4 regions of the Lysinibacillus louembei genome follow, and region 4 is predicted to be linked to each of the others. Evidence: riboswitches for the same ligand, from Rfam matches in the RefSeq annotation. Region 4 holds a riboswitch; each other region holds the start of a gene.
What was found. A riboswitch is a leader RNA that binds a small molecule or an ion and turns the genes downstream of it on or off. The one in region 4 is predicted to bind S-adenosylmethionine.

Region 1: linked by a shared signal. The riboswitch ahead of R6U77_RS07970 (bifunctional homocysteine S-methyltransferase/methylenetetrahydrofolate reductase) and the one ahead of R6U77_RS10170 (cyclase family protein) in region 4 are both predicted to bind S-adenosylmethionine.
Region 2: linked by a shared signal. The riboswitch ahead of metK (methionine adenosyltransferase) and the one ahead of R6U77_RS10170 (cyclase family protein) in region 4 are both predicted to bind S-adenosylmethionine.
Region 3: linked by a shared signal. The riboswitch ahead of R6U77_RS03155 (O-acetylhomoserine aminocarboxypropyltransferase/cysteine synthase family protein) and the one ahead of R6U77_RS10170 (cyclase family protein) in region 4 are both predicted to bind S-adenosylmethionine.

The regions. Positions count from the first base shown of each region.
Region 1 is NZ_CP137624.1:1,601,671-1,603,877, reverse strand. Features, by position in the region: gene R6U77_RS07970 (bifunctional homocysteine S-methyltransferase/methylenetetrahydrofolate reductase) at 1-927, opposite strand, end outside; SAM riboswitch class I at 1,099-1,198, opposite strand; gene R6U77_RS07965 (InlB B-repeat-containing protein) at 1,377-2,207, opposite strand, start outside.
Region 2 is NZ_CP137624.1:2,302,774-2,304,980, reverse strand. Features, by position in the region: gene metK (methionine adenosyltransferase) at 1-1,000, opposite strand, end outside; SAM riboswitch class I at 1,184-1,301, opposite strand; gene pckA (phosphoenolpyruvate carboxykinase (ATP)) at 1,550-2,207, shown strand, end outside.
Region 3 is NZ_CP137624.1:662,521-664,727, reverse strand. Features, by position in the region: gene nfsA (oxygen-insensitive NADPH nitroreductase) at 231-965, opposite strand; SAM riboswitch class I at 1,144-1,258, shown strand; gene R6U77_RS03155 (O-acetylhomoserine aminocarboxypropyltransferase/cysteine synthase family protein) at 1,364-2,207, shown strand, end outside.
Region 4 is NZ_CP137624.1:2,051,654-2,053,860, forward strand. Features, by position in the region: gene R6U77_RS10160 (AAA family ATPase) at 1-78, shown strand, start outside; gene R6U77_RS10165 (hypothetical protein) at 71-607, shown strand; SAM riboswitch class I at 1,219-1,323, shown strand; gene R6U77_RS10170 (cyclase family protein) at 1,403-2,140, shown strand.

The DNA.
Region 1 (2,207 bases), 450 kb from region 4:
TTCAACTGGTGGCTCTGGCACACGTACAAACTCTGCACTTCTAGGCTTAATTTCCTTTTCAGTCAGTGGCTTAACACCTGCTAGACGTTTTTTCACTGCTTCAATATGCTTTGGTGTTGTACCGCAGCAACCACCAATCAAACGCACTCCTTGCCCAACTAGCTCCACCGCTGCACGTGCAAAGTAATCAGCCTCTGATTCATAGACAACACGACCATCTTCTACATCTAATAAAGAAGCGTTCGGATATGCTGAAAGAAAGGCATGCTTCGGTAGCTCCACCGTTTCCATTGCTTGAATCGAATGATACGGACCTAAGCGACAGTTCATGCCAACAACATCTGCACCGAGTGCATCTAGCTCCGTTAATGCATCATTTAAGCTCATGCCATTTTGTAAAATGCCTGGCTCATGCATCGACACTTGTGCCACAATGACTTTATCTGTTAATGGCCGCAGCATTTGAACCGTTGCAGATAGCTCTTCGAAATCATAATATGTTTCAAGCAATAGCCCATCTACGCCACCTGCTAATAAGCTCTCTGCCTGCTCACGAATCGCTAATAAAATTTCCTCTAATGTCGCATCACTTTTACGGATTCCACGCACACCACCAATTGTCCCAAGCACAAATTGCTCACCTTTACCAACTGCTGCCTTTGCTAGCCTAACTGCAGCCGCATTAAATTCCTGCACGCGATTCTCATAGCCATAGCGTGCTAATTTAATAGCATTTGCCCCATATGTATTCGTTTGAATGACATCAGCTCCTGCCGCAATATATTCACCATGAATCTTCTCTACAATCTCAGGTTTTGTAACATTCATTTCTTCATGGCAATAATCCAATCCATATGAATAAAGCAGTGTTCCAATCGCCCCATCTGCTGTTAATACTCTTGCCTGTAATGCTTCACGTAGTCCCATCTTTCATCCTCGCTCTCGCTTAATATAATCAATTACGCCTCGTCGTAATTGGGTACGGATTAATCCGTGACATCTGCCAGAGGCTGTATTATTCAACAGGTATTGCTGAATAATAATAAAAAGCCTCCTTTATTTAAATATAAAGAAGGCTCTACTCGTTCGTATCGTTCCTTCTCATCTGTCGGCATACACCTGCTGGATTTAGCACCTGACATGTTTGTTGGTTGCTGAAGCTTCATCGGGCCAGTCCCTCTGCTTCTCTCGATAAGAAATTGAATGCATATTAAATTCTTATTGTTCATTATAGAGTAGTCGATGCCATTTGAGAAGTGTTTTTTACTAATCAGAAGAAATATCTACTTCTCTCAAGAATAATATCAAGTAATCTAGAAAATAAAACTAAAAAAATCAGTGGGCAATCACTTCATTCCCACTGATTTTTTCACTATTTAATAATGTAGTGCACGATATAAAAATGCAACAAGCTGAGCCCTCGTTATCGGAGAATTTGGATAAAAATAGCCATTATCCCCCAATGTAATCCCTGCTCTTTCTAGTGCTGCAATATAACCTGCACTCCAATGTTTGCTAGAAACATCCTTGAATGAGCTTGTGCCTTCAGGCGTAAGCTGTAGCACACTCACTAAAATTTTGGCTACTTGCGCTCGTGTAATTGATTCTTTCGGATTGAATAACCCATTTTCTCCATCTACAATACCCGCTTGTTGTAACATCATAATTGCTTCATAGTATGGATTCTCCAACGATACATCTGAAAAATTTTCTGATGTGCGTATTTGCTTCAATGTAAAGGCTCGCGCAACAAGTGCTGCAACATGCTGACGGTTAATTGGCTCATTTGGACGGAAGGAACCATCCTCGTAGCCTTTAATTATGCCTTGAGCTGTCAGTTCAGTAATCATTTCCTTCGCCCAATGCTGTTCCACATCGTTAAAAGGAACACTTGGTTGAGGCGTTACAGGTTGCTTGATTTCCTCCCACTTCGCATATAAGGTCATATTCGCTATTACACGTGTTTCATCTGACCATTTCTTTGTTAATTCTTGATCTTGATACCAACCTAAAAACTCAAACCCCTCTTTTTTTGGTAGAGGTAAATCACGAATAGTTGTATTGTAAGTAATCTCTATTGTATCTAATATTGTCCCTCCGCCTATATCAAAGGCAATCTTAATCTTTGTTGGAGTGGGGACCTCAGGCGTTGATGGTCCAGTAGTACCCTCACCGCCAGTTGGTGGTGGGTTTACGGCCCACTTTGC
Region 2 (2,207 bases), 250 kb from region 4:
CTGTTCCTGTGCCGAACGTATCAACAGCAATCGATACAGGCTGTGCTACACCAATTGCATAAGCAAGCTGCACTTCCGCACGCTCTGCTAAGCCTGCTGCAACAATATTTTTCGCTACATAACGCGCTGCATAAGCTGCTGAACGGTCAACCTTCGTTGCATCCTTCCCTGAGAATGCACCACCACCATGACGTGCATAGCCGCCATATGTGTCTACGATAATTTTACGACCCGTTAAGCCAGCATCCCCTTTTGGTCCACCGATAACGAAGCGACCTGTTGGGTTAATGAAGTATTTTGTTGCATCATCTAATAATTCTGCTGGCACTACTGGTGCAATGACAACACGCTTCAAGTCTGCTTGAATTTGTTCTAATGTTACTTCCTCATCATGCTGTGTCGAAATAACGATTGTATCCACACGCACTGGTACATTATTTTCATCGTATTCTACCGTTACTTGTGTTTTACCATCTGGACGTAAATACTGTAATTCACCCGATTTACGAACCTCAGTTAAACGACGTGCTAGCTTATGTGCAAGGCTAATTGGTAACGGCATAAGCTCAGGTGTTTCGTTACATGCATAACCAAACATTAAACCTTGGTCACCTGCGCCAATCGCCTCGATTGCTTCATCAGTCATTGAGCCTTCACGCGCTTCAAGCGCTTGGTCTACACCTTGTGCGATGTCAGGCGATTGCTCGCCAATCGCTACAAGCACAGCTAAGTTTTCTGCATCAAAGCCATATTTACCACGTGTATAGCCAATTTCTGCAACAGTATCACGTACAATGCCTTTAATATCTACATAAGTTGAAGTTGAAATCTCTCCTGCAACTAATACTAAACCTGTCGTTACAGTTGTTTCACATGCTACACGCGCATTTGGATCTGCTGCTAAAATTGCATCTAAAATTGCATCTGAAATTTGGTCACAAATTTTATCTGGATGCCCTTCTGTTACACTTTCTGATGTAAATAATCTACGGTTTGTCATGTTATTTCCTCCTATAATTCCTGCGAATATGATACGGTACTCGTTACCCATGTCAAGCTTATTTCAAGCCGCTATCGCTTCTTAACACGAGGATTTTGAAAGGTGTAATGGTTCAAATTTGCAATAAAAAAACCTTCCACTCATTTAGTATGAGAGAAAGGATTGTATGTTCGTTCCCTTTCACTCTTATCGTTCAAGGAGAAATCTCCTTGCATCAGGTTGGCACCAACGCATGATGTGAAAAGTCATGCAGGTTGCCGGGCTTCATAGGGCCTGACCCTCCACCAGCTCGGGATAAGAGTATCCGTTCAATTTCATATAATACATAATTCTTTTTCTACTGTCAAATGCTATATACGTTTATTTTTCGTTGGACTACATCCTATGACATCCGTTTTATACAGTTACACGAATTCGCCATAAAATTTCATAAATTTATAACGAATTAGTATAGACTATTTCGTTTAATGTGTTATACTTTTTGTATTCGAAAGAAAGAAATACCCTTTATTAATGGGAATATTATAAACAAAAGGATGGTTTTAAACGATGAATTCAGTAGAAATTGCGAACGAACTGAAAGATTTATTAAATGGTACAAATGTTCATGTTCAACTTTCTGTTCCACAGTTAGTAGAAAAAGCAACATCTCGTGGAGAAGCAATTTTAACTGTTGATGGTGCATTGCGTGCTGAGACAGGCAAATATACTGGTCGTTCTCCTAAAGATAAATATACGGTTGAGGAAGAAAGCACAAAAGATAAAATTGATTGGGGCAAAGTGAACCGTCCAATTTCTTCTGAAGTGTTTGAAAAACTATATGTAAAAGTAGTTAATTATTTAAAAGAGCGCGATGAGCTTTTTGTCTTTAATGGCTTTGCTGGAGCAGATAAAGATTCGCAAATCGGCATTAAAGTAATTAATGAATATGCATGGCACAATTTATTCTGCCACCAATTATTTATCCGTCCAACTGCTGAAGAGCTAACTGCACATACAACAGACTTCACAATTGTTTCTGCTCCTAATTTCAAAGCAGATCCAGCTGTGGATGGCACAGACTCTGAAACTTTCATTATCGTGTCATTAGAAAAGAAAGTTATTTTAATCGGTGGTACAGAATACGCTGGTGAAATGAAAAAATCTATTTTCGGTATTATGAACTACTTATTACCTGAGCAAGGTATTTTATCAATGCACTGTTCAG
Region 3 (2,207 bases), 1.4 Mb from region 4:
AATCATAATAAAGCCTCCGGCGGATGTCAGGGATTTTGAAAGGAGCCCATTGTGCAAGCACAATGCAAAATCCCGACGCAATTACGCCAAGGCGTAATTGATCATGATTCAGTAGGAAATTCCTAGCTCTACAACATGCCTTAAGCAATCTATGATTCAGCGACTGTCACAAAAAGCTTGGACGCAACTATGCGAAAGCATACTTGCTGATGTGCAAAATAACCTTGCTACTATTTCCATGTAAAGCCTTGCTGTGCAAGATAGTCTTTAATGAATGGACGCTTCTGTTCAATTAAATAATCGGCCATTTGCTTTGTCCATGTAGCCATTTTTTGGTTGGCTGAGCGGCTTGCATAATAGCTTTCCATCGTTGCATCATATTCATCTAATAAAGCGTCGTATTTCATCACATCATAGCTATTTTCATGTAAAATAGCTGCAACAGGCAAGCGCGGTTTCGTTTCGTTGCGCTTTGTTGGTGTGCCAATTGTCATGGCGAATAGCGGAAAGACACCCTCAGGTAAGCTGAACAATTCGCTAATCTCAGCTGGATTATTACGTGCGCCTCCAATATAGCAAATACCGTAGCCATGTGCCTCGGCAGCAATGACGAAGTTTTGGGCGAATAAAGATACGTCCGCTACACCAACAAGTAAATTTTCCGCTGAATCCGTGACGATGTTTGTACCATGCTTTTGCCCCGCTACTTGTAAACGTTTGAAATCAACACAAAATAAAAATGAAGCACCTGCTGTTTGAAATTGAAATTCATTTTTTGATAATTCACCAAGCTTTTTCTTTTTATCCTCATCCGTTATCCAAATGACGCTATAGGCCTGCACAAAATGTGAGCTAGCTGCCATTTGCGCTGTTTCGATTAAATCAATAACTATTTCGCGTGAAATTTGTTCCCCTGTATATTTACGCACAGATGAATGACTGCGTAAAAGCTCTCTCGTATCCATTTCCATCCTCCTAAATAGATGTATTCTCCTCACTATTTTATACTACTCAAGCTAAATAACCAATCATGTTGGCTGGGGGTGATGATTCTAGCAATTTAAAAAATTTTAAAAATAATAGTTGACTTCTTGGTTTACAATGATTTATACTCAATTTCAACGATGGAACATGAATCAAATACTCTTATCAAGAGTGGCGGAGGGACTAGGCCCTAAGATGCCCAGCAACCGGTAGGCGACAAGCTTACAAAGGTGCTAATTCCTACAGATTCGAATTGGAATCTGAAAGATAAGGGGAGGAAAACTTGCTCATTTGCAACCCTCTTCTTAGGAAGAGGGTTTTTTGTTTTTCTACCCTCCTCAAAATTCACTGCCATCGAATAAATTTTAGGAGGAATATCATGTCAGCATTACGGCCAGAAACATTGCTACTACACGGTGGGCAAAAGCCTGATCCAGTAACAGGAGCAATTGCAGTACCTATTTATCGTACAACTGCATATGCATTTAATGACACTGCTCATGCGCAGCGACTATTTGCATTAGAAGAAGCCGGGAATATTTATTCTCGCATTATGAACCCAACTGTAGGAGCATTTGAAGAACGTGTCGCCTTGTTAGAAAAGGGCACAGCAGCAGTAGCACTTTCTTCAGGAATGGCAGCTATCTCATTTTCCATTTTAAATATTGCTGGTGCAGGAGACCATATCGTATCGGCAGGCTCTTTATATGGTGGTACTTATAATTTATTTGCGACAACATTGCCACGCTATGGTATTACAACAACATTTGTCGACGAAAGTGACCCGGAAAACTTCCGAGCAGCAATTCAAGAAAATACAAAAGCAATCTTTGCAGAAACAATTGGTAATCCAAGCTTAAATGTACTAGATATTGAAGCGATTGCTAAAATCGCACATGAGCATGAAATTCCATTAATTATTGATAATACATTCCCTTCTCCATACGGCTCTAACCCAATTGAATTTGGAGCGGATGTTGTCATTCATTCGGCAACAAAATGGATTGGTGGGCATGGTACAACAATCGGTGGCATTGTTGTTGATGCAGGGAAATTTGATTGGACACAAGGTAAGTTCCCAGGCTTTACAGAGCCAGATTTAACATATCACGGCATATGCTATGGAATTGATACAGCAGCGGCTGCATTTGCCACAAAGCTACGTGTACAATTATTGCGTGATTTCGGTCCGACATTGAGTGCGGATGCGGCATTTAATTTCT
Region 4 (2,207 bases):
GAATTGGAAGATAATCCAATTATAGAAGCAGATACAAAATTATTGGATGAAGTCATTGAGGGAAATTTCGATGACTAATTGTAAAATCGTTGTGGAAGAGAATGGACGCTTTCAGTTTGACTTTTCAGCACTTGATTATGTATGGCAATTTCACGATAGTGTTGTGAAAACAATGCTAAGCGATGTTGATTTTATTACTGAAACTGCACAAGAGGTTGTTTTTATTGAGTATAAAAATGCTAATATTAAGAATGCAGTAAATCCAGATGCAATGCTACAAAAGATAAAGCATGAAACATTTTATTCTAAAATAGCACGCAAATTTTATGATAGTTTATTGTTATTTTGGGCATGTAAAGGAAATGAAAAAGAGCTTCCAATTACATTTGTATTAATTATTGAACATCCTATTTTAGACAAAAAGCTACGAAGACAATTGAAGTTGAAAATTGAAAAACAATTGCCATTACAGTTGAATGTTCCAATGATTGCAAGACAAATGATATCAAGCTTTGAAGTATTGAGCTTGGATGAATGGCAGGAGCGATTTCCACAGATTGTAGTTAGAGAAGTTATACCAATAGATGAAACTCCTACTCAGTTTTGAGGTAGGAGTTTTTTATTTAATGCATATGACCGTAAATCGTGTGAAGGATTATTTGAAAAGCTAGTATTATCGAAATTTATTGTTGCCGGAAAATATGATAAGGAAAAAAACGTATTCATTTAAATACTGTCGCAGCAGACGAGTTTTATACGTATTATGATGGCGTGATTTATAACATCTTGTATTCAGGTGATGTGGACGAGGAAGAAATGGTTACATTTGTACGGGATTTTATAGTGCAAAATACGATTCAAGAGCTTAATTTTGAGAGGAAATATGAAGGCTAGGGTTCGATGATGTGGGTTCTTGCTGTGGTAGGCATCCTTTTAGTATGTTTTATCATAGTGCTTTTTTATATTGCAAATTTAAAAGAAAAAAGTAAAGGTACTAATATTTGGTCTTGGTTCATTATTTATCATTACGCCATTAATCAGTGGTGCAATCGCTATGATGGCTAATGTTTGTTCTTGTGCTGCCAATCGGCATTGTAACTTCTTTGCTCATTACGATTTATGGTATTGTCCGCTTCAGAAAGGATAGAAAAAGTTAAATCAAATCCATATAAAACTTGTAGGATAAGAAGGGTTATGCTACAATCAACATAATTTCATAGCTTATCAAGAGAGATTGAGGGATTTGGCCCGATGACATCTCAGCAACCAGCTATTTGCTAGTATGGTGCTAAATCCAATAGGCGATTGCCTTAAAGATGAGTGGAATACGATTATATGGCAATCGAAGCTCTCTTTATAAAAAGGGGGCTTTTTTACATTTTACAGAAAGCAGGGATGGACGATGACGAATGATTTATTACAGGCAGTTGAGCTATTAAAGAGTAAGAAATGGGTGGATTTAACGCATACATTTGGGCCGGATTCTCCGCATTTCTTTATGTTTGAGGATGCTAAGTTTGAAACGTTATTTTCACATGATGACGGCTTTTTTGCACAGCAGTTTTCATTTCCAGGGCAATATGGGACACATATTGATCCGCCGATTCATTTCGTGCGTGATGCGCGCTATTTAGATGAATTAGATTTAAAGGAGCTTGTGCTGCCACTTGTTGTCATTGATAAATCGCAAGAGGCAGAGGTGGACAATGATTTTACTTTAAGCGTTGAGGATATTTTGGCATTTGAGGCGGAGTATGGTGAAATTGAGGCAGGTACATTTGTAGCGCTGCGTACGGATTGGAGCAAGCGTTGGCCTGATAAAGAGGCATTCAATAATAAGGATGAAGAAGGCAATAACCATATTCCAGGCTGGGGCTTTGAGGCATTGCAATTTTTATTTAAAGAGCGCAAGGTGAGGGCAGTTGGGCATGAAACATTCGATACGGATTCCGCAGCAGATTTCCGCAAAAATGGCAATCTTCAAGGAGAATATTTCGTGCTGGAGCAGGATACGTATCAAATCGAGCTATTAACGAACTTAGATCAATTGCCAGCGAAAGGGGCAGTCATTTTTAATATTGTGCCAAAGCCTGAAAAAGCATCTGGCTTCCCTGTGCGCTCGTTTGCGATTTTGCCATAAATAGGATAGTAATAATAAAAAAACGCATGAAATGACAGGATTTCATGCGTTTTGCATTATTTTTCTA